DNA from 2 places in the Streptomyces sp. NPDC002324 genome. Region 2 is predicted to be linked to the other one. Evidence: riboswitches for the same ligand, from Rfam matches in the RefSeq annotation. Region 2 holds a riboswitch; the other holds the start of a gene.
The links. A riboswitch is a leader RNA that binds a small molecule or an ion and turns the genes downstream of it on or off. The one in region 2 is predicted to bind glycine.
Positions count from the first base shown of each region.

Region 1: linked by a shared signal. The riboswitch ahead of gcvP (aminomethyl-transferring glycine dehydrogenase) and the one ahead of gcvT (glycine cleavage system aminomethyltransferase GcvT) in region 2 are both predicted to bind glycine.

Region 1 covers NZ_JBSFCF010000002.1:4,323-14,808, reverse strand. The annotation lists gene ACWCRJ_RS03030 (DUF5999 family protein) at 146-346, shown strand; gene gcvP (aminomethyl-transferring glycine dehydrogenase) at 462-3,347, opposite strand; glycine riboswitch at 3,520-3,616, opposite strand; gene ACWCRJ_RS03020 (PRC-barrel domain-containing protein) at 3,741-4,109, shown strand; gene ACWCRJ_RS03015 (DNA polymerase IV) at 4,203-5,555, opposite strand; gene ACWCRJ_RS03010 (MerR family transcriptional regulator) at 5,613-6,296, opposite strand; gene ACWCRJ_RS03005 (bifunctional nuclease family protein) at 6,621-7,094, opposite strand; gene ftsR (transcriptional regulator FtsR) at 7,179-7,934, opposite strand; gene ACWCRJ_RS02995 (FHA domain-containing protein) at 7,976-8,947, opposite strand; gene ACWCRJ_RS02990 (DUF881 domain-containing protein) at 9,010-9,885, opposite strand; gene ACWCRJ_RS02985 (small basic family protein) at 9,891-10,223, opposite strand; gene ACWCRJ_RS02980 (DUF881 domain-containing protein) at 10,220-10,486, opposite strand, start outside.
Region 2 covers NZ_JBSFCF010000035.1:214-10,699, reverse strand. The annotation lists gene ACWCRJ_RS33925 (dipeptide ABC transporter ATP-binding protein) at 1-591, opposite strand, end outside; gene ACWCRJ_RS33920 (ABC transporter ATP-binding protein) at 588-1,682, opposite strand; gene ACWCRJ_RS33915 (ABC transporter permease) at 1,679-2,686, opposite strand; gene ACWCRJ_RS33910 (ABC transporter substrate-binding protein) at 2,756-4,513, opposite strand; gene ACWCRJ_RS33905 (ABC transporter permease) at 4,588-5,586, opposite strand; gene ACWCRJ_RS33900 (enhanced serine sensitivity protein SseB C-terminal domain-containing protein) at 5,916-6,710, opposite strand; gene ACWCRJ_RS33895 (enhanced serine sensitivity protein SseB) at 6,883-7,659, opposite strand; gene ACWCRJ_RS33890 (AAA family ATPase) at 7,748-8,416, opposite strand; glycine riboswitch at 8,633-8,729, shown strand; glycine riboswitch at 8,730-8,854, shown strand; gene gcvT (glycine cleavage system aminomethyltransferase GcvT) at 8,890-10,017, shown strand; gene gcvH (glycine cleavage system protein GcvH) at 10,143-10,486, shown strand, end outside.

The DNA of each region.
Region 1 (10,486 bases), on a different contig from region 2:
TGCCTGCGGATCGACGCCCGTGGGGCAACACTGGGACCGGACCGATTTATCACAACGGGGGGCGGCCATGAACGGGGCTTCACGCCGCGGGACAGACAAAACAGCCATCTCAGACCACACGACCAACCGAAAGATCCCAACAACCATGTGCCAGCACCAGCCACTGTGCCCGACTGCCGAATCCGCCGACCGGGAAGGCGCCCGACTCGTGGCGCACCACCCGGAGCAGGGATGGAGCCTGCTGTGCAACGGCGTTCTGCTCTTCGAGGACACCGGTGAGCTCCTGCCGGACGGCCAGATCATCGCGCCGCACCGCCCGATGGGCACCGTGGTGACCGCCGCCTGAGCCGCACTCACGTGCGCGCAGGGCGAGCGCCCCGCACAGGGCGCCCGCCCGGACAGAAGAGGGGCCGGCCGGAGAAGCACTCTCCGAACCGGCCCCGACGCGTATCCGCGTCCGACTACTCTTCGTAGGCGTCCAGCGGCGGGCAGGAGCAGACCAGGTTCCGGTCACCGAACGCCTGGTCGATCCGGCGCACCGGCGGCCAGTACTTGTCCGCGCGCGAGACCCCGGCCGGGAAGACCGCCTCCTCGCGCGTATAGGCGTGCTTCCACTCGCCGCCGAGCGCGCCCGCGGTGTGCGGTGCGTTCCGCAGCGGGTTGTCGTCCGCGGGCCACTCGCCCGAGCCGACCTTCTCGATCTCCGCGCGGATCGCGATCATCGCCTCGCAGAACCGGTCCAGCTCGCCAAGGTCCTCCGACTCCGTCGGCTCGATCATCAGCGTCCCGGCCACCGGGAACGACATCGTCGGCGCGTGGAAGCCGTAGTCGATCAGTCGCTTGGCGATGTCGTCGACGCTCACCCCGGTCGACTTGGCCAGCGGCCGCAGGTCGATGATGCACTCGTGCGCCACGAGCCCGCCCGGGCCGGTGTAGAGCACCGGGTAGTGCGGCTCCAGCCGCTTGGCGATGTAGTTGGCGCTGAGCACCGCCACCTGCGTGGCCCGCTTCAGCCCCTCACCGCCCATGAGCCGGACGTACGCCCATGAGATCGGCAGGATGCCCGCCGAGCCCCACGGCGCCGCCGAGATCGGGCCGACGCCCGTCTCCGGACCGGCCGCGGGCTGCAGCGGGTGGTTCGGCAGATACGGCGCCAGGTGCTCGCGCACCGCCACCGGACCGACGCCCGGCCCACCGCCGCCGTGCGGGATGCAGAACGTCTTGTGCAGGTTCAGGTGCGAGACGTCACCGCCGAAGTGGCCCGGCTTGGCCAGCCCCACCAGCGCGTTGAGGTTGGCGCCGTCGACGTACACCTGGCCGCCCGCGTCGTGCACCTGCGCGCAGATGTCGGCCACGTGCTCCTCGAACACGCCGTGCGTCGACGGGTACGTGATCATCAGCACGGACAGTTCGTCGCGGTACTGCTCGATCTTCGCCCGCAGGTCCTCGACGTCGATCTCGCCGTCGTCGGCGGTCTTCACGACGACGACCTTCATGCCGGCCATGACGGCACTCGCCGCGTTGGTGCCGTGCGCGGAGGACGGGATGAGGCACACCGTCCGCTGCTCGTCACCTGCCGCCCGGTGATACCCGCGCACGGCCAGCAGCCCGGCCAGCTCCCCCTGCGAGCCCGCGTTCGGCTGCAGGGACACCTTGTCGTACCCGGTGGCCTCCGCCAGCCGCTCCTCCAGCTCACGGATGAGCGTGAGATACCCCTGCGCCTGCCCGGCGGGCGCGAACGGGTGCAGCTGCCCGAACTCGGGCCACGTCACCGGCTCCATCTCGGTGGTGGCGTTGAGCTTCATCGTGCAGGAGCCGAGCGGGATCATGCCCCGGTCCAGAGCGTAGTCCCGGTCCGCGAGCCGGCGCAGGTAGCGCAGCATCGCGGTCTCGGAGCGGTGGTCGTGGAACACCGGGTGCGTCAGGTAGTCGTCCGACCGCAGCAGCTCCTCGGGCAGCGTGTCCGCCGCGGCGGCGTCCAGGACCTCCACGTCGCCCTCCACGCCGAACGCGGTCCATACGGCGCCCAGCTGGGCCCGCGTGGTGGTCTCGTCGCAGGAGACCGACACCAGACCGGCGTCCACGAGGTGCAGGTTCACGCCATGTTCCCGCGCGGCGGCCACGACCTCAGCGGCCCGACCCGGCACCCGCACGGTCAGCGTGTCGAAGTACGACCCGTGCACGACCTCGATCCCACCGGCCGTGAGCCCCGCGGCGAGCACGGTGGCGTACCGGTGGGTACGCCGGGCGATGGTCCGCAGCCCCTCCGGACCGTGGTAGACGGCGTACATGCCGGCCATCACGGCGAGCAGCACCTGCGCCGTACAGATGTTGCTGGTCGCCTTCTCCCGCCGGATGTGCTGCTCCCGCGTCTGCAGGGCCAGCCGGTACGCCTTGTGCCCGTCGGCGTCCACGGACACCCCGACGAGCCGTCCGGGCAGGCTGCGCGCGAACTTCTCCTGTACGGCCATGTAGCCCGCGTGCGGCCCGCCGAAGCCCATCGGCACACCGAACCGCTGTGTGGTCCCGACGGCGATGTCGGCGCCCAGCTCACCGGGCGGGGTCAGCAGGGTCAGCGCCAGCAGATCGGCGGCGACGGTGACGAGCGCGCCGAGTGCGTGGGCCTGTTCGACGACCGGCTTCAGATCCCGTACGACACCGGAGGCGCCCGGGTACTGCAGGAGCACCCCGTTGATGTCGCGCGAGGCGATGTCGGCCGGGATTCCCTCGCTCAGATCGGCGACGACGACCTCGACACCGGCCGGCTCGGCGCGGGTCCGGATCACGGCGATCGTCTGCGGCAGCGCGTCCGCGTCGACGAGGAAGAGGCCCTTCTTGTTCTTGCCCATGCGCCGCGACAACGCCATGGCCTCGGCGGCGGCGGTGCCCTCGTCGAGCAGCGAGGCCCCGGAGGTGGGCAGCCCCGTCAGCTCGGCGACCACGGTCTGGAAGTTCAGCAGGGCCTCCAGCCGCCCCTGGGAGATCTCGGGCTGGTACGGGGTGTAGGCCGTGTACCAGGCCGGGTTCTCCATGACGTTGCGGAGGATGACGGGCGGTGTGAAGGTCCCGTAGTACCCGAGCCCGATCATCGAGCCCAGCACCTGGTTGCGGTCCGCGAGGGAACGCAGCTCGGCGAGCACCTCGGCCTCGGTACGCGCCCCGGGGAGGTCCAGCGCCTCGGCGTTCTTGATCACATCCGGGACCGCGGCCGCCGTCAGCTCGTCCAGCGAGCCGTACCCGACGTGCGCGAGCATCTTGGCCCGGGCCTCGGCGTCCGGGCCGATGTGGCGCCGCTCGAAGGGGATTCCCTGTTCGAGCTCGGAAAGCGGAATGCGATGGGCGGTCATTACGGAGGCCTCCTGGTCTGACACGACCTTCGAGGGGCACCACGGCACGGGCGCCCCGACGGCCTCCCCCTCTGTCATCTCAACCTGAGAGCTTCACCGGTCCAGGTACAAACCGGCTTTCACCGTCGGTGAGAGCGGGAGCCGTGGCACCCGCTCTGCTTTCCAGAGTGACCTCGTCCGTGCGGTACGTGAGCCTGAGAGATTCCGGGGAGGATTTGCTCCTTCGGCGCCTCCGGATGGTGTCCGGAGGACTCTCCCGCACGGGGTCAGCAGCCGCTGCCAGCGTATCAGCGCGGGCAACGCACAGGTCTTCGAGTGGCCGCCACTCCCGATGTGCCTTTTCGTAGTGGTGAGAGACGATTTGCAACCCCTTGGCGACCACCTGGAGGGCCCGTGCAGACCGACATCGATCCGCGCCACCTGATCGGCCGCAAGGCGTTCGACCGCAAGGGCAGCAAGATCGGCACCGTGGACGAGGTCTACCTGGACGACGCCACCGGCATCCCCGAGTGGGCCGCGATACGCATGGGCCTCTTCGGCCGCGACGCCTTCGTCCCCCTGGAGCCCAGCGAACTGTACGAGGGCACCCTACGCATCCCCTTCGACCGCGCCCTCATCAAGGACGCCCCCGACTTCGGCGTGGGCCGCCACCTCTCCCCGGAACAGGAACTCCAGCTCTACCACCACTACGGCCTGGACATAGCCCCGCCCCCGCCCCTGGACCGCGACTTCGGCGACGTGGCGAAGCGCGACGACACCTGAGCCGATCCCCGCCGCACCCGCGGCCGGCACGAAGGCACCGGACGGCCGACGCGCCCTCGCGCCACCCCGGTGCCACCTGGCGCCACCGTGGCCTCAGCCCAGCACCCCACCCGGCACCAGCGGCAACGGTTCCGCCGGCTCCAGCGCGGCGTCGTCCGTCCTGAACGTCCGCACCCGCCCCGGCCCCACATCGAGCGGCGTCTCGAACCGCACGGTGACCCGCCCGAGCCCGCTCCCCTGCACCCAGCCGTGCCCGTACTCGGCGTGCCGCACATCGTGCCCGGCCCTGAAGATCCGCTCCCCGCCCGCGCTCTCCTCCGCCACGGGCACCTCCACGCTGCCTCCGGCCTCCTCCTCGACGAGCTCCGGCTCTCCCGCCGCCTGTGCGAACAGGTCCTCCTGCGTGTAGTCGGCGAGCCCGCTCACCCCGACCCCGAGCAGCCGCACCCCACCCGTCGTGTCCACGGCCTCCAGCAGCCGGGCCGCGGCCTCGCGCACCACCGCGGGATCGTCCGTGGGTCCCCGCAACGTCTCGGACCGGGTCAGCGTCGAGAAGTCGTACCGTCGCACCTTCAGCACGATCGTCCGCCCCGACAGTCCGGCCTCCCGCAGCCTGCGCACACACCGGTCCGCGAGCAGCTGCACCTCCATCCGGACCCGTACCCGGTCATGGATGTCCACGTCGTAGGTGTCCTCCACCGACACCGACTTCGTGTCCCGCTCGGCCACCACCGCCCGGTCGTCCCGTGCCAGCGCCATCGCGTACAGCCCGTGCCCATGGGCCTTGCCGAGCAGTCGTACGACCTCGTCCTCCCCCGCCTCCACGATCTCCTCGACCGTGGTGATCCCGGCCCGCCGCAGATGGTCCCCGGTCGCCGGGCCCACCCCCGGCAGGATCCGCACGGACATCGGTCCCAGCAACGCCCGCTCGGTCCCCGGCTCGATCAGCACCAGCCCGTCCGGCTTGGCCTCCTCGGAGGCGATCTTCGCGAGCATCTTGGAGGCCGCGAGCCCCACGGAACCCGTCAGCGCGGTCATGGCCCGTATGTCCGCACGCAACCGCTCCCCCACGAGCCGCGCCGACGCCTCGTCCGAGGCCGCGCCCCCGGCCTCCAGATCCACGAACGCCTCGTCCAGGCTCAGCGGCTCCACCAGCGGCGACAACGCACGCAACAACCCCATGACCTGATCGCTGATCGCCCGGTAGAAGGTGAAGCGCGGCGTGAGATACGCGGCGTTCGGCGCGAGGCGGCGCGCCTGCGCCATCGGCATCGCCGAATGCACCCCGAAGACCCGCGCCTCGTACGAGGAGGTCGCGACCACCCCGCGCGGCCCCAGCCCGCCGACGACAACGGCTTTCCCCCGCAGACTCGGCTTCGACGCCTGCTCCGCCGAGGCGTAGAAGGCATCCATGTCGAGATGCAGGATCGTGGGCGCGGTTCTCACAGCTCCGATGCTGCCCTACGCCACTGACAACGCCCCACCCTGAGGCCGGGGCGCCCCTCAGACCGCCCGGTTGCGCCGCCGTGCCAGCTCGTCCGCCGGATTGTGGCCCACGAGCGTCTCCCCCGTGTCGACCCGCTCCCCGTGCAGCTGCGAGAGAGCGCTTTCGACATCACGCCAGACCACCCCCACGGCGATCCCGAAAACCCCCTGGCCGCCCTGGAGCAGGGCGTGGACCTCGTCGGGCGACGTGCACTCGTAGACCGTCGCACCGTCACTCATGAGCGTCATCCGCTCCAGATCACTGAAGCCCCGCTCCCGCAGGTGCTGCACGGCGGTGCGGATGTTCTGCAGGGACACTCCCGTGTCGAGGAACCGTTTCACGATCTTCAGGACGACGACGTCCCGGAAGCTGTAGAGCCGCTGCGTCCCCGAACCCTGGGCGGAGCGCACACTCGGCTCCACCAGGCCCGTGCGAGCCCAGTAGTCGAGCTGGCGGTAGGTGATGCCGGCGGCCGCGCACGCGGTGGGACCGCGGTAGCCGACCTGCTCGTGCGGCTCGGGCGCCGCCTCCGCGCTGTCCTGCACGGCCGTGGGCCGCTGCGGGACGTGACCGGCCGCGCTGCCCTGATGGGGCTCCCCCCAGCCCGGGCGCGGCCGAGAGCCTGGGGGAGGGTACGGCCCGCCGTCCCCCAGCCTGCGTCCGGGGGCACCCCCAGCCGTGCCGTCGCCGCTGCTTCTCACGCCGACCTCCGTCCTTGACCTGCCTCATCGACGGTAGGCAGCCGCCCGGGGTGCGTCAACGACCATCGCACTCGCCACGCCGAGTGATAATCACCCTGAGAGTGGTTTCCCGTGCCCTTCCGCGGGGAAAGGCTAGCCGAATGCGCTCCGATCGGACCGTCCGACGACGCACCGCTCCCGGGCCGGTACCGCCCCGGGCGGCGTCCGCCACGGACCGGGCCCGCGCCCGCAGGGCCGTCGAAGCGGAATCCCCACCCGCGCGCACAGGGCCGCCGACGAGGGGCGGTCAAGGCCCGTCGGCCCGGTACGACCGCCTGCCCGGCCTCACTGGCTGTTCGTTCCGAAGTCCTCGGGCGAGATCTGGTCGAGGAACTCGCGGAACTTCTCCACCTCGTCCTCCTGCTCGTCCGGGATCGCGATACCCGCGTCGTCGAGCACCCCGTCACTGCCGAAGATCGGCGTCCCGGTACGCAGCGCCAGCGCTATGGCGTCGGAGGGCCGGGCACTCACCTCGACCCCACTGGCGAACACCAGCTCCGCGTAGAAGACGCCCTCACGCAGGTCGGTGATGCGCACTTCCGTGAGCTCCTGGCCGACAGCCTCCAGCACGTCCTTGAACAGGTCGTGGGTCAGCGGTCGTGCGGGGGCCATGCCCTGTTGGGCGAAAGCGATCGCCGTCGCCTCCCCCGGCCCGATCCAGATGGGGAGGTAACGGTCGCCTCCCACTTCGCGCAGGAGCACGATCGGTTGGTTGGAGGGCATTTCCACCCGGACACCTACGACATCGAGCTCGTTCACACAGCAACCCTAGGCCGTGCTCGGGATGTTTGGGTAGTCGGGCTCGGATCGGCCGACCGATCCGCCACAGGCGAACACCGCCCCTCAGCGCAGCCGTACACCCAGCGCGCTGCGCACGAGAGCGGCGTGCAGCTTCACCGTCAGCCCCGCCAGCTCCCGTACCTGGTCCTCCGCATGCGCTCTGGTCTGCGGGTTACGGTGGCGCCGCAGGGGCGCGACCACCTGATCGACGAGTCCCGCCTCACGGTCCGCCGCGGCACGCATCACCCTCAGGTGCCGAGGCTCGATACCGAATCGCCCCAGTTCGACCACAAGCGTGGCGATGGTGAGAACCTCGGCGTCGTACGACCCGTCCGACAGCGGTGCCACCAGCCCGTACGACTCCCACTCGGCCAGCTGCTCCTCGTCGATCCCGGCGCCCGCGATGAACTCGCCCCGCCCGATCCGGGCGGCCGCCGGCTCCTCGGGCTCGCCGAGGAGCTCGCTCAGGCGCTCGCCGTCGTCGACGTCACGCTGACGCCCCACGGACGGCAGACGGACGTCCTCGCCCCGCTCCAGGGCCTCCAGATACTCACGGATCACCTTGAGCGGCAGATAGTGGTCCCGCTGCATCCTGAGGACGTGTCCGAGCCGCTCGACGTCCTCGGCACTGAACTTGCGATACCCCGAGGGTGTCCGCTGCGGCTCGATGAGCCCCTCGGACTCCAGGAAACGGATCTTGGAGATGGTTACCTCGGGGAACTCCTCACGCAGCATGTTCAGCACGGTGCCGATGCTCATGAGGTCACTGTCCGCGGCGGCGGTGCCGTGATCGGCACCACCGCTCGTTGTTCGAAGCATGGACCTTCCCTGGGGTACCCCGGATCCGGTCCGGGGGCGGGTCAGTAGCCCCGCTGGCTCGCGTAGAAGACCAGCCGGTACTTGCCGATCTGCACCTCGTCGCCGTTGTGCAGGGCGACCTGGTCGATCCGCTCACGGTTGACGTACGTCCCGTTGAGGCTGCCCACGTCGGCGACCGTGAACGAGCCGTCCTGGCCTCGGCGGAACTCCACGTGGCGGCGCGACACGGTCACGTCGTCGAGGAAGATGTCGCTCTGCGGGTGACGGCCCGCCGTGGTGAGATCGCCGTCCAGCAGGAAGCGGCTGCCCGCGTTCGGCCCACGGCGAACGACCAGGAGCGCCGAGCCGAGCGGAAGCGCGTCGACGGCGGCCTGGGCCTCGGGAGAGAGCGCCGGCAGCTGGGTCTGGCCGGTGACCTCGGAGTCGTAGGCCTCGAGACCGGAGATGGAGATGGTCGAGGTCGTCTCGGACGGACGCTCGGCGGTCGCCCCGGCCCGCAGCGGAGCACCGCAGTTCGAGCAGAAGCGGCTGTTCTCCGCGTTGCGGTTACCGCACCTCGTACACACCAGGGCCGACATCGACGGATCCTCCTGCCGCGGCTGCCCCGCCGGGGCATGGGACGCATACGGGTCTGAGCTGAACCCTCCACCCGTACCTGAGGTTGACGGTTCCCCGAAACCTATGCGGCCCGACTGCGCAGGGTCAACAGACGGCGCGCCCTGACCTCCGGAAATGTCACTTCCCGGACCAGCGACCTGGTCCCGGAACATGGGGCGCTCGCCACCCTGCCCCTCCGCTTCCGAAGGCTGCACGCGATGGCGTGAGGTCGCGTTGTCGCTGCCCTCTCGCGCGCTCTTGCCGAACAACTTCGCAAACAACTTCACGGGCGATTCCCCTTGACCGAAACAGACCCGCCCGTGGGGCAGGACGAACCCTGACTGAACACACCGGCCGACCCGGACAACCTCACAACGTCCGTATCCACCAGACAGTTTCCACCACGCACCACCCAATCGGTGCGCCGACCCCCCCGCAACCTCATGCCCTCGCCGGACGGGCCCCATGCACCTGCGGTTCACTGGGAGGACGACCGAGCGTAGTCAGGCCGCTTCGCCGCTCGCAAGGCGTCCACAACGATCTTCTCCGCCCGCCGCACGGTCACGGTGGCCTGCTCCTTCTCCAGTGTCTGCACCACGCCTCCGGGGATGTTCAGTGCGGGCTCCAGGTCCTTCGGGTTGCCGATGACCTTGAAACGAAAGGGCTGGGTGATCTTGTTCCCGTCGACACTGATTCCCGCACCGGAATCGGTCAGATAAGTGCTGGCCACCACCCGTACGCCGTTCACCTGGATCGCCTCGGCGCCGGCCGCGCGCAGCTCCTGGATCGCGTCGAGCAACATGTCCGCCTCGACCGTCCCCTTCGTGTCGTCGATCGTCAGTGTGATACCGGGTCCCTGCGCCGCCACCGTGCCCGCCAGAATGCCGAGTTGCCGCTCCTTCTCGACCGTCTGCTTGCGTGCCTCCTCGGCCTGGTCCGAGCTGTTCTCCAACTCGGTGCGCTGATCCTCCAGACCCTGCTTCTCCTCCTCCAGACGCTGCGTACGGTCATCCAGTTCATCGAGGATGCGTACGAGATCTTCCTGACGTGCTCCGCGCAGCGCGCTGTCGTCGTTGTTGGAGGCCACCTGGATGGCCAGTCCGAAGCCGAGGCCGAACAGCAGGACCGCCACGATGAGTTGGGCGCGGGTGAAGCGCGGCGGCCACAGCCCCTGCGCCAGACGCTGCCGCCCCGTCTGCTTGTTCTCTTCCTCCCGAGGAGCCTCGCCGGCCTGCGGGGCGGCCGTGGAGGGCACCTCCTGGGGCAGTTCCCGGCGCAGCCGAGTCGTCGGCGCGTCGTCCTCTCCCCGGCCCGGGGTCGGCTCGGGCTTCGGCGTCTCGTCCCGCTCGTTCATCGGCCTCACGCCCGGAAGACGTGCCGGCGGATCGCCGCGGCGTTGGAGAAGATGCGGATACCGAGGACGACCACGACGCCCGTGGAGAGCTGGGCACCGACGCCCAGCTTGTCGCCGAGGAAGACGATCAGGGCGGCCACCACCACGTTCGACAGGAACGACACCACGAAGACCTTGTCGTCGAAGATGCCGTCCAGCATCGCGCGCAGCCCACCGAAGACGGCGTCGAGCGCCGCCACCACGGCGATGGGGAGGTACGGCTCGACGACCGCCGGTACCTCGGGCCGGACCAACAGTCCGGCCACGACTCCGAGGACGAGGCCCAGTACGGCGATCACGATGTGCCCTTCTCTGTGCTCGGTTGTGCTGTTCGTACGATCACGCTCGGCGCGGCCGGCACCTTGACGTCACCCTCCACGGAGATGCTCGTCCTGATGCCGAAGTTCTCCTGGAGGGCATGCAGATACAGCCCGTCGGGGCTGTTCTGGAACTTGGTGCTCAACCGCTGCCCGTCGCCCACCGCGAGGACCGTGTAGGGCGGTGCCAGCGGCTTGTTGTCGACCAGTATCGCGTCGCCGGCGGCCCTGATCGCCGACAGCGC
Region 2 (10,486 bases):
GTCCGCGACGACCATCCGGGGCTTGAGGGCGAGCGCGCGGGCGATGCCGATGCGCTGGCGCTGGCCGCCGGAGAACTCGTGCGGGTAGCGGTTGTAGTGCTCGGGGCTCAGGCCCACCAGTTCCAGGAGGCGCTGGACCTCCTTCTTCACCCCGCCCTCGGGCTCGACGCCCTGGAGCTTGAACGGCGCCGAGACGATGGTGCCGATGGTGTGGCGGGGGTTCAGCGAGCCGTACGGGTCCTGGAAGATCATCTGCACGTCGCGGCGCAGCGGGCGCATCCCGGCCGTCTTGAGGTGCGTGATGTCCGTGCCGTCGAACTCGACCTTGCCGCCGGACGGTTCCAGCAGACGGGTGATGAGCCGGCCCATGGTCGACTTGCCGCAGCCGGACTCCCCGACGACGCCGAGGGTCTCGCCCCGGCGAACCTCGAAGTCGATGCCGTCGACGGCCTTGACCGCCCCGACCTGCCGCTGGAGCAGGCCCTTCTTGATGGGGAAGTGCTTGACCAGGCCCTCGACCCTGAGCAGCGGTTTCTCGTCGGCGTCGGTGCGCGGGGCCGGCACGGCGGCCCGGGTCTCAGTCTCGCTCACAGCTTCGGCGCAATCTCTTCGGTCCAGATCCGCGTACGGTCCTCCTGCGACAGGTGGCAGGCGGTGAAGTGCCGGCCGCCGACCTCGCGCAACTCGGGGCGCTCGGTGCGGGTGATGTTGTCCTTGGGGAGGTCCGCGTACGGGCAGCGCGGGTTGAAGGCGCAGCCCGAGGGGACGTTGATGAGGCTCGGCGGCTGGCCCTTGACCGGGATGAGCCGGTCGGTCTGGGCGCGGTCGATGCGCGGCATCGAGCCGAGCAGGCCCCAGGTGTAGGGGTGCTGCGGTCCGTAGAAGATGTCGTCGACCGGGCCGCGCTCCACGCAGCGGCCGCCGTACATCACGAGGATGTCGTCGGCGATCTCGGCGACCACGCCGAGGTCGTGCGTGATGATGATGACCGCGGAGCCGAACTCCTTCTGCAGGTCGCGGATGAGGTCCAGGATCTGCGCCTGGACGGTGACGTCCAGGGCGGTCGTGGGCTCGTCGGCGATCAGCAGTTCGGGGTTGTTGACCAGGGCCATGGCGATCATGGCGCGCTGGCGCATACCGCCGGAGAACTCGTGCGGGTAGCCGTCGACCCGCTTGTGGGGCTCCGGGATGCCGACGCGGTCGAGGAGTTCGATGGCGCGCCTGCGGGCGACCTTCTTGCTGACGTCGTGGTGGACCCGGTACGCCTCGACGATCTGGCTGCCGACCCTGTAGTACGGGTGCATCGCGGACAGCGGGTCCTGGAAGATCATCGCCATGTCGCGGCCGCGCAGCCGGCGCACCTCGTCGGGGCTCGCCCCGACGAGTTCCTTGCCGTCGAGCCAGATCTCGCCGGACATCTGCACGTTCTTGCCGCGCGCGCCGAGCCGGTGCAGGCCCATGATCGCCAGCGAGGTCACCGACTTGCCGGAGCCGGACTCGCCCACGATGCCGAGGGTCTTGCCCTTCTCCAGCTGGAAGGAGAGGCCGTCGACGGACTTGACCAGGCCGTCGTCGGTGGGGAAGTGCACCTTGAGGTCGCGCACTTCGAGGAACGCCGTGGGGGCGTCCCCGGCACGTGCGGGCTCGCCCACGGCGGCCCCGGTCTTGGACAGTTCGGTCACGAGAGCCTCACCCGCGGGTCGATCGTGGCGTACAGCAGGTCCACCACAAGGTTCATGAAGACGACGAAGAACGCCGCGAGCAGGGTCACCCCGAGGATCGGGGGCAGGTCGTTGGCGCTGATCGACTGGACCGCGTACTCGCCGATGCCGTGCAGGGAGAACACGGTCTCGGTGATGAGAGCGCCGCCGAGGAGCAGACCGACGTCCATGCCGAAGACCGTCACCAGCGGGGTCAGCGCGGCGCGCAGGCCGTGCTTGACGACCACCTTGCCTTCGCGCAGGCCCTTGGCGCGCGCGGTGCGGATGTAGTCCTCGTTCATCGTCTCCAGCATGCCCGAGCGGGTGAGCCGGGCGTAGATGGCCGAATAGAGGAGCGCGAGCGAGCACCACGGCAGGAAGAGGGTGTTGGCCCACTGCGAGGGGTTCTCGGTGAAGGGGACGTACGTCCGGCCGAAGATCTCCAGCTGATAGCTGAACAGCAGCAGGGCGAGCTGGCCGGTGAAGAACATGGGCAGGGAGACGCCCGCGAGCGCCACGCCCATGGCGGCCCGGTCGAAGAACGAGCCGGGCTTCAGGGCCGAGATGACACCTGCCGTGATACCGCCCAGCAGCCACAGCACGGCGGCGCCGGAGGCGAGCGAGATGGTCACCGGCAGCCGGCCGGTGAGCTGCGGCCAGACCTCCAGGTGGTCCTTGAAGGAGTAGCCGAAGCAGGGGGCGTCACAGCGGACGGTGGAGGGCCCCAGGTCGTACGTGGCACCGGAGACAATGCCCTTGATGAAGTTCCAGTACTGCTCGTAGACCGGCTGGTCCAGGCCGAGGTTCCGCTTGACCGCCTCGATGTCCGAGGGCGAGGGGTTCTTGCCGATGTACTGCTGTGCCAGCTGGTCGGCGGTCTGTCCGGCGAGCTTCGGCAGGATGAAGAAGATGCCGAAGGTGACCGCGGTGACGACGAGCAGCAGGATCACCGCCGCGATCGTCCGGCGGATGATGTACGAGATCACGAGGACCGGCGCCGGCGCCCGCGGGTGTGCTCACCCGCGGGCGCCAATGCCTTCACCTGCCTTCCGGGGCTACTTCTTTTCCTTGACACCGATGTTGAGGTAGTCGTACTGACCGCTGAAGGCCGAGGACGACACCAGGTTGGTGGCGTACGGCGAGCGGTACAGCAGGACCTTGAAGTAGGTCAGCGGCACGATGGCGGCCTGCTCCATGACCTTCTTGTCGACCTCGGTGTACGCGGCGGTGCGGGCGGCCTCGTCGGTGTTGCCGATCGCGTCGTCGAGCAGCTTGTTGATCGCGGGGTCGTCCAGCTCGGACAGGTTGGTGTTGCCGGCCTGGCCGATGGCCTTGCCGTGCACGATCTGCTGCAGGAAGCCGTAGCCGGTGGGCCAGTCGGCGCCCCACTGCATCATGATGAGGCCGATGTCGTTCTTCTTGTTGAACTTCGGCACGCCCGCGTAGTCGGAGAAGTACTTGCCCGACGGGTACTGCTTGATGTCGGCCTCGATGCCGATCTTCTTCAGCGCCTCGACGATCGCGGTGGCCGCGTCGACCTCGCCCTGACGGTCGGTGCGGGCCGAGATGGAGGTCTTGAAGCCGCCCTCCTTGCCGCAGGCCTTCAGGTGCTCCTTGGCCTTGGTGACGTCACCCTTGTTGTCCGGGGTTGCGTACGTGTCGGCCTTCTCGTAGCCCGAGACGTCGGTGGGCAGGACGGTGGTGGCGATGTCACCGCGGATCGGGCCGCCCATGGCGGTCTGCACGGCGGTCTTGTCGATCGCGTACTCGACGGCCTTGCGGCACTCGACGTTGTCGAACGGCGCCACCTTGGTGTTGATCGCCGTGTAGACGAGACGGCCGCCGAGCGCGTTGTCCGTGTTGGCCAGCTGGTCCTTGTCCTTGAGGATTTGGGCCTGGGTCTGGGCGTCGACACCGGTGCCCTGGATGTCGATCATGGTGTCGCCGGACATGACGTCCTTGTCGATGGTGGCCTTGTTGACCTTCAGGTTCACCACGATCTTTTCCGGGTACTGCTTGCGCAGCGGGTCCGTCTTGGCGTCCCACTCCGGGTTGCGGACGAGGACGATCTGCTTGCCCTCCTCGTACTTCTCGAACTTGTACGAGCCGGTCGACACGACCTTCTTCGTGTAGTCGACGCCGGTGTCCTTGGCCCGCGGCACCGCGGCCGTCTGCGGCATGCTCGCCAGATAGTCGAAGTCGGCGAAGGGCTTGTTGAGTTTGAAGACGACGGTGTTGTCGTCCGGCGTCTCGATGGACGCGATGCCCGCCTCGTCCTTGTCCTTGTACGGGCCCTTGTACTTGTCCCCGCCGGCCAGCAGCTGCTGGAAGTAGTTGGGGCCCGAGGAGAGCACGTCACGCGCGAAGTTCGAGCGCTCGACCGCGTACTTGACGTCCTTCGAGGTGACGACGGTGCCGTCCTCGAACTTGACGCCCTGGCGGATCTTGTACGTCCAGGTCTTGCCGCCGTCGCTCGGCGTGCCCGCGCTCTCGGCCAGGTCCGGGACGAGCTCGTTGCCCGCCTCGCCCGCGCCGGGCTTGAACGTCATCAGCGGACGCGCGTAGAGGCGGCTGAAGTTGAAGCCGTACGCGTAGTACATGTTGCCCGGGTCGAGGGACTCGGGGGCGTCGGAGCTGGCGTAGGTGACCGTGCCGCCCTTCGCCGTGGACTCGTTGACGACACCCTTGGTCGCCGCGTTGGCACCGGCGCCCTTGGGGGCGTCATCCGTGCCGTCGTCCGCCTTGCTGCACGCGGACAGAAGCAGGCCGGCGCTGCTCACAACCGCGACAGCGGCCATTGCTGACCTTCGCATGATGGTCGGGTTCTCCTTCGTAGTTGGACAGTTGCGTGGGACTACGGGCCACAACCGGGCCGCGGTCGCAGACGTCAGCGGCTGCGGGGGTCGAGGGCGTCCCGGAGGCCGTCACCGAGGAGGTTGAAGGCCAGCACCGTGATGAAGATCGCGAGGCCGGGAACGATCATGTACTGCGGGTCGACCTCGAAGAAGTCGACAGCCTGGTTGAGCATGCCGCCCCAGGAGGCCTGCGGCGGCTGGATCCCGACACCGAGGAAGCTGAGCGACGCCTCGAAGATGATGTTCGTCGGGATGAGCAGGGTCGAGTAGACGATGATCGGCGCGACGAGGTTGGGCAGCAGCTCCTTGAACAGGACGTACGGGCCGCCGGCGCCCATCCCGCGCGAGGCGTCGATGAACTCCCGCTCCCGCAGCGCCAGGGTCTGACCGCGCACGATGCGCCCCATGTACGGCCAGTTGAAGAAGCCGATGACGAAGATCAGCACCGAGATGTGCAGCGGCAGTCCTTCGAGGCCGAAGGCGCCGCCCTGCAGTGTCGCGGAGATGGCGATCGCGAAGAGCAGCAGGGGGAACGCCAGGAAGGTGTCCATCAGCCGGCTCACGACCGTGTCGACCCGGCCGCCGTAGTAGCCGGCGACCAGTCCCAGCACCACGCCGATGGCGTTCGACAGGATCGTCGCGCCGAAGGCCACGACCAGGGAGACCCAGGAGCCCTCCAGGATGCGGGCGAGGATGTCGCGGCCGAACTTGGGCTCGACACCGAGCGGGTGGTCCCAGCTCATCCCGCCGAAATCGCCCTGGGGGAGCGAGGTGTTGGGATCGATCAGGTCCTGGTTGAACGCGTTGGGGTCGAGCCCCAGCAGCGACTGCAGCGGCCGGGAGAGGGCCGCGATCAGGATCAGCAGGACGACGATGAGACCACCGGCGACCGCCACCTTGTCGCGCTTGAAGCGGGTCCAGGCGATCTGGCCGAGCGAACGGCCCTCGATCTTCTTGGCCTCGACGCCTTCCAGCACGGCTTCGGGCTGTGCCTCGGCCTGCGATCCGGTCGTCTCAATGGGTGCGGTCATCGTCCCTCGTGCTTGCCCGTGCCGGTGGTTGCCGACTGTGCCTGGCGGCCGCCCGGGTCTGCGGTGCGGTCCGTCACCACTGCTCTTTCGTCTGCTCTGTGACTACTGCTGGGTACGAGGGAGAGGTACGGCATCGAACTTCGCAGCGTGAACAGCGCGTTCGCCGGATCCCCCCATCGCTCTGGGGGAGTCTTCAACGGCCGCGCGATCAGGCACCAGACCCGGCGGCGAATGTATGCGCAACCGTGATGTGGCCAGCGGGGTTCCGCTATCCGGACGTGACGCTCTGTTGAGCGGTGGGTGCGGTGGAGAGCCGTGGGCGCGGCGGTTCAGTACCGGCTCGGATAGCCGTAGCCGCCCGCCGCCGGGGCCTGTGCCGGGGCCGCGTGGGCCTCGCGGTCGTAGAACGGACGGGCGCCGGCGCGCAGCCACATGGCGACCGGGTCGTACTCGTCGGACATCGCGACGGTGGACACGGGCAGGCCGTCCGGGACGGCGCCGATGGACTGCTGCATCATCGCGCGCACCGAGTCGACGGCCGGCGGCGAGGTGTCGTACACGTCGAGGCCGATGGCCAGGTACGGCGCGCCGAGCGCGGGCTGCACCCAGGCGCGGCGCAGCGAGCGCACGGCGGGCGTGCGGTGCGCGTTCTGCGTCAGCAGGCCGTAGAACTGGGGGATCTCGATGGCCGGCTCGGACAGCCGGAGCGGGCCGGCGGGCTGCCGCTCCAGGCCCGTGGCGATCCGGCGCAGGTCGAGCCAGGGGATGCCGACGCCGCCGCCCGGGGCGTGCGGGTTCAGCCAGAGGCCGTAGTGGTCGGGGTAGAGGGTGCGGGCCACGTCGAGGCCGTCCACCACCTCGTAACTGCGGTTCCAGCCACTGGCGGAGAGCTCCTGGGCGGAGGTCACGCACGGGGCGTAGTTGAACCCTTCGACCTCCATGTTCCCGTACTGGGCGTCCGGGGAGCCGCCCTGGCCGTGCCAGAGCAGCATCCAGATCTGGCCGGAGGACGGGGTGGCGAGGGCACGCAGCAGCGCCTCGTAGGCGTCGTAACGCCCGGGCGTCACCTGCCGCAGCATGTGCTCGACCTGCCCGGTGGCGATGCGGCTGCCGCTCGCGCTCACGTTGGCCGCCCTTCGATGTGGACCGTGGTGGGTGGTGGACCCTGGTGGTGGGAAACAGCTTAGGTGGTGTGCGGGTTGAGCCGGTCAGGGCTCGGGGGTTGTCGTGCGTCACGCGGAGCGGGCGCGTTGTCGCTGGTCGCGCCGTTCCCCGCGCTCCTTCGGGAAGCGCTGATCAGTAGCCCTGTTGGTAGAACGGCCGTACCTTCTCGCGGAGCCAGTCCCCCACCGGGTCCTGGGCGACGTCCAGGAAGACCATGTTGACCGGCCAGGGAACCGGGGTCTTGGCCAGGGCCCTGCCGAGGGCGGCCAGGGGGAGGCCGCGGTCGGCCTCCCACGAGGCCAGTTCGACACCGATGAACATGACGGGGGCGGCGGTCTCGATGGTGGCGAGGCAGCGTCGGGCGGAGAGGACCACCCCGGTCGCGGCGAACTCGGCGGAGGCGGCCGCGAGGAAGTCCACGGGGTCGTCCTGCCAGTCCGGTTCGAAGAGCCGGACGCGGGCGCCGTTCGCCGCGCCGTCCAGCGGGGTCCGTCCGGCCCGGCACAGCTCGGCCACGGCGGGCGGCGGCAAGGGCATGCCCACGACGCCGTCCGGGTTCAGGGCGAGGCCGATCTGCGGGGGCAGACCGCGCGCGAACTCGACGGCCGGGGCGATCGTGAACGACATGTGGTGGCCGACGACCTGGCGGAACTGCTCCTCGGAGGTGAAGACCGGCACGTACGCCTGGCCGTCGAACTCCATCGTGGGCAGGTCGAGCTGACCGCTCTGCGGGCCGCCGCCCTCCGGCAGCGGCACCCATACGAAGCTGCGGGCCAGCACCTCCACGATCCGCGCCCCGGCCTGAGGCACCCCGAGCGACGCGGACAGCACCTCCTCCAGCTCGTTGCCGGGCCACCCGCCGTGCCCGTGGGGATGTGCCTGTGCCGGAAAGTCCGCCGGGAAGTCCATCTGCTGCCTACCGCTTTGCTCCGTGATGCTGTTGTCCCTGCACCTTAATTGCTTCCGGGCCGGGGGCGCGCCCTTCCGGGGCGCCCCGCTACCCCACGAAGTCGATCCGCTTCAGGACGTCCGCCGCCGCCCGGTCGAGGAGCACCGCCGCGCCGCACCCCTGCGGCAGCCGTCCCTCCTCGACCGCACGCAGCAGCCTGGTCATGGCACTCCGGTGCCGCGCGAAGGCGTACCGCGACACCCCTCGCCCCCGCTCCCGCTGCCCGTCCCGCGCCTCGCCGGGTGTCACGTCGAGCAGCAGCAGATGCAGGGTGCCGCCCCGCCTCCTGGCCTCCCGGGCGAGCCAACTTCGTACCCATGCCTGCGCCCCGCAGTCGTGCACGACGACGCCCTCCCCCGAACGCAGGGCGCGCCGCAGCCCGGCGTAGTGGGCGAGGCGCACGAAGGGCCGGTACGCCGCGTACGGCAGATGGCGGGCGAAGCGCGCGTCGAACCGGTCGCGGGTGTCCTGGGAGTCGATCCGGACGCCCGGGACGCTCCGCCGCATCAGCGTCGACTTGCCGCTGCCGGGCAGTCCGGTCACCACCACCAGGTCCTGCGGGCCGAAGGACAGTCCGTGCGGGCTGCGCCCGGCACGTTCCCTGAGGTCGCGGACGACCGCCCTCGGGAACGGGCCGCACGCCTCACCGGCCGGTGCGACGGGCTGCTTGGGCATGGCGATGCCCGAGGTCGTCGCGTACGCCGTGGTCCTGTTCACCGTGATCGTCCTCCCCAGGGGTATGGAGACCCATCCCCACAGACTGTAAAGAAAAGGTAATGCCCGATCCCTCCTGGTTCAGTCCTCGTCCTGCCACAAGAGTGCTACGAACCGCTGTGTCCGCTTCCTCTCGTCGTCCCCCACCTGTGAAAGGTCCCCCTGCCGCGCCGCGTCGATGCGTGCAATGATGTGCGCGCCAACTGCATACCGGCCGCTTGAATCCGCGCGGGAGAGCTCCCAGCAGTCTCGCTGGGGCGCCGAAGGAGCAAGTCCCTCCCTTGAATCTCTCAGGCCCAGATACCGCGCGGGCGAGGCACATCTGAAAAGCGGGCCGCACCTCTCTTCCGTAGGGGACGGCTCCACCCAAGGTGCAAACCACGACCACCGGTACGCGCGGTCGCGGTGAACCTCTCAGGTTCCGATGACAGAAGGGGAGGATCGCCCTCGCCTGTCATGCCCTGGGAGCAGAACCGATGAGCAGTAGCCCCACCGCTGGATCGCGCCGTACCGCGCTCGATGCCCTGCATCGTGCCCTCGGTGCGACGATGACCGACTTCGCAGGCTGGGACATGCCCCTGCGCTACGGCTCCGAGCGCGACGAGCACCTCGCCGTCCGCGCGAAGGCCGGTCTCTTCGACCTCTCCCACATGGGCGAGATCACCGTCTCCGGTCCCGGGGCCGCCGCGCTGCTCGACCACGCGCTGGTCGGCCACATCGGCGGTGTGAAGCCCGGCCGCGCCCGCTACACCATGATCTGCCGTGAGGACGGCGGCATCCTCGACGACCTGATCGTCTACCGGCTCGCGGACACGGAGTACCTCGTCGTCGCGAACGCCTCGAACGCCCAGGTGGTGCTGGACGCGCTCGTCGAGCGGGCCGCCGGGTTCGACGCCGAGGTGCGGGACGACCGGGACGCGTACGCGCTGCTCGCCGTCCAGGGGCCCGAGTCGCCCGGCATCCTGGCGGCCCTCACCGACGCCGACCTCGACGGTCTGAAGTACTACGCGGGCCTGCCGGGCACGGTCGCCGGGATCCCCGCGCTGATCGCGCGCACCGGGTACACCGGCGAGGACGGCTTCGAGCTGTTCGTCGCGCCGGAGCACGCCGTCGAGCTGTGGCAGGCGCTGACCAAGGCGGGCGAGGGCGTCGGCCTGGTGCCCTGCGGGCTGTCCTGCCGGGACACGCTCCGCCTGGAGGCGGGGATGCCGCTGTACGGGCACGAGCTGTCCACCGGGCTGACGCCGTTCGACGCCGGGCTCGGGCGGGTCGTGAAGTTCGAGAAGGACGGCGACTTCGTCGGGCGCACGGCTCTGGCGGCCGCCGCCGAGCGTGCCGCCTCGGCCCCGCCGCGCGTCCTCGTGGGCCTGGTCGCCGAGGGCCGCCGGGTGCCGCGCGCCGGGTACCAGGTCGTCGCCGACGGTCAGGTGATCGGCGAGGTCACCTCCGGAGCGCCCTCCCCGACGCTGGGCAGGCCGATCGCCATGGCGTACGTCGACGCCACGCACTCCGCGCCGGGCACCGCCGGTGTGGGCGTGGACATCCGGGGCAGTCACGAGCCGTACGAGGTCGTGGCGCTGCCGTTCTACAAGCGGCAGAAGTGACACCTTCGTAGAAGCGGCGTCGTACGGACCCCGAGCGTGACCCTCGGCACATCCGCGCTGTTCAACAGCGGTTTCAGCCGTCCCCCCTTCATCACCACTCCCCCGCGTACAGGAGAATCCAGGCCATGAGCAACCCCCAGCAGCTGCGTTACAGCAAGGAGCACGAGTGGCTGTCGGTCGCCGAGGACGGCGTCTCGACGGTCGGCATCACGGAGTTCGCGGCGAACGCGCTCGGCGATGTCGTCTACGCCCAGCTCCCCGACGTGGGCTCCACGGTGGCCGCGGGCGAGACCTGCGGCGAACTGGAGTCCACCAAGTCGGTGAGCGATCTGTACTCGCCGGTCTCCGGTGAGATCACCGAGATCAACGAGGACGTCGTCAACGACCCGTCGCTGGTGAACACCGCCCCGTTCGAAGGCGGCTGGCTGTTCAAGGTACGTGTCGCGGAGGAGCCGGACGACCTGCTCTC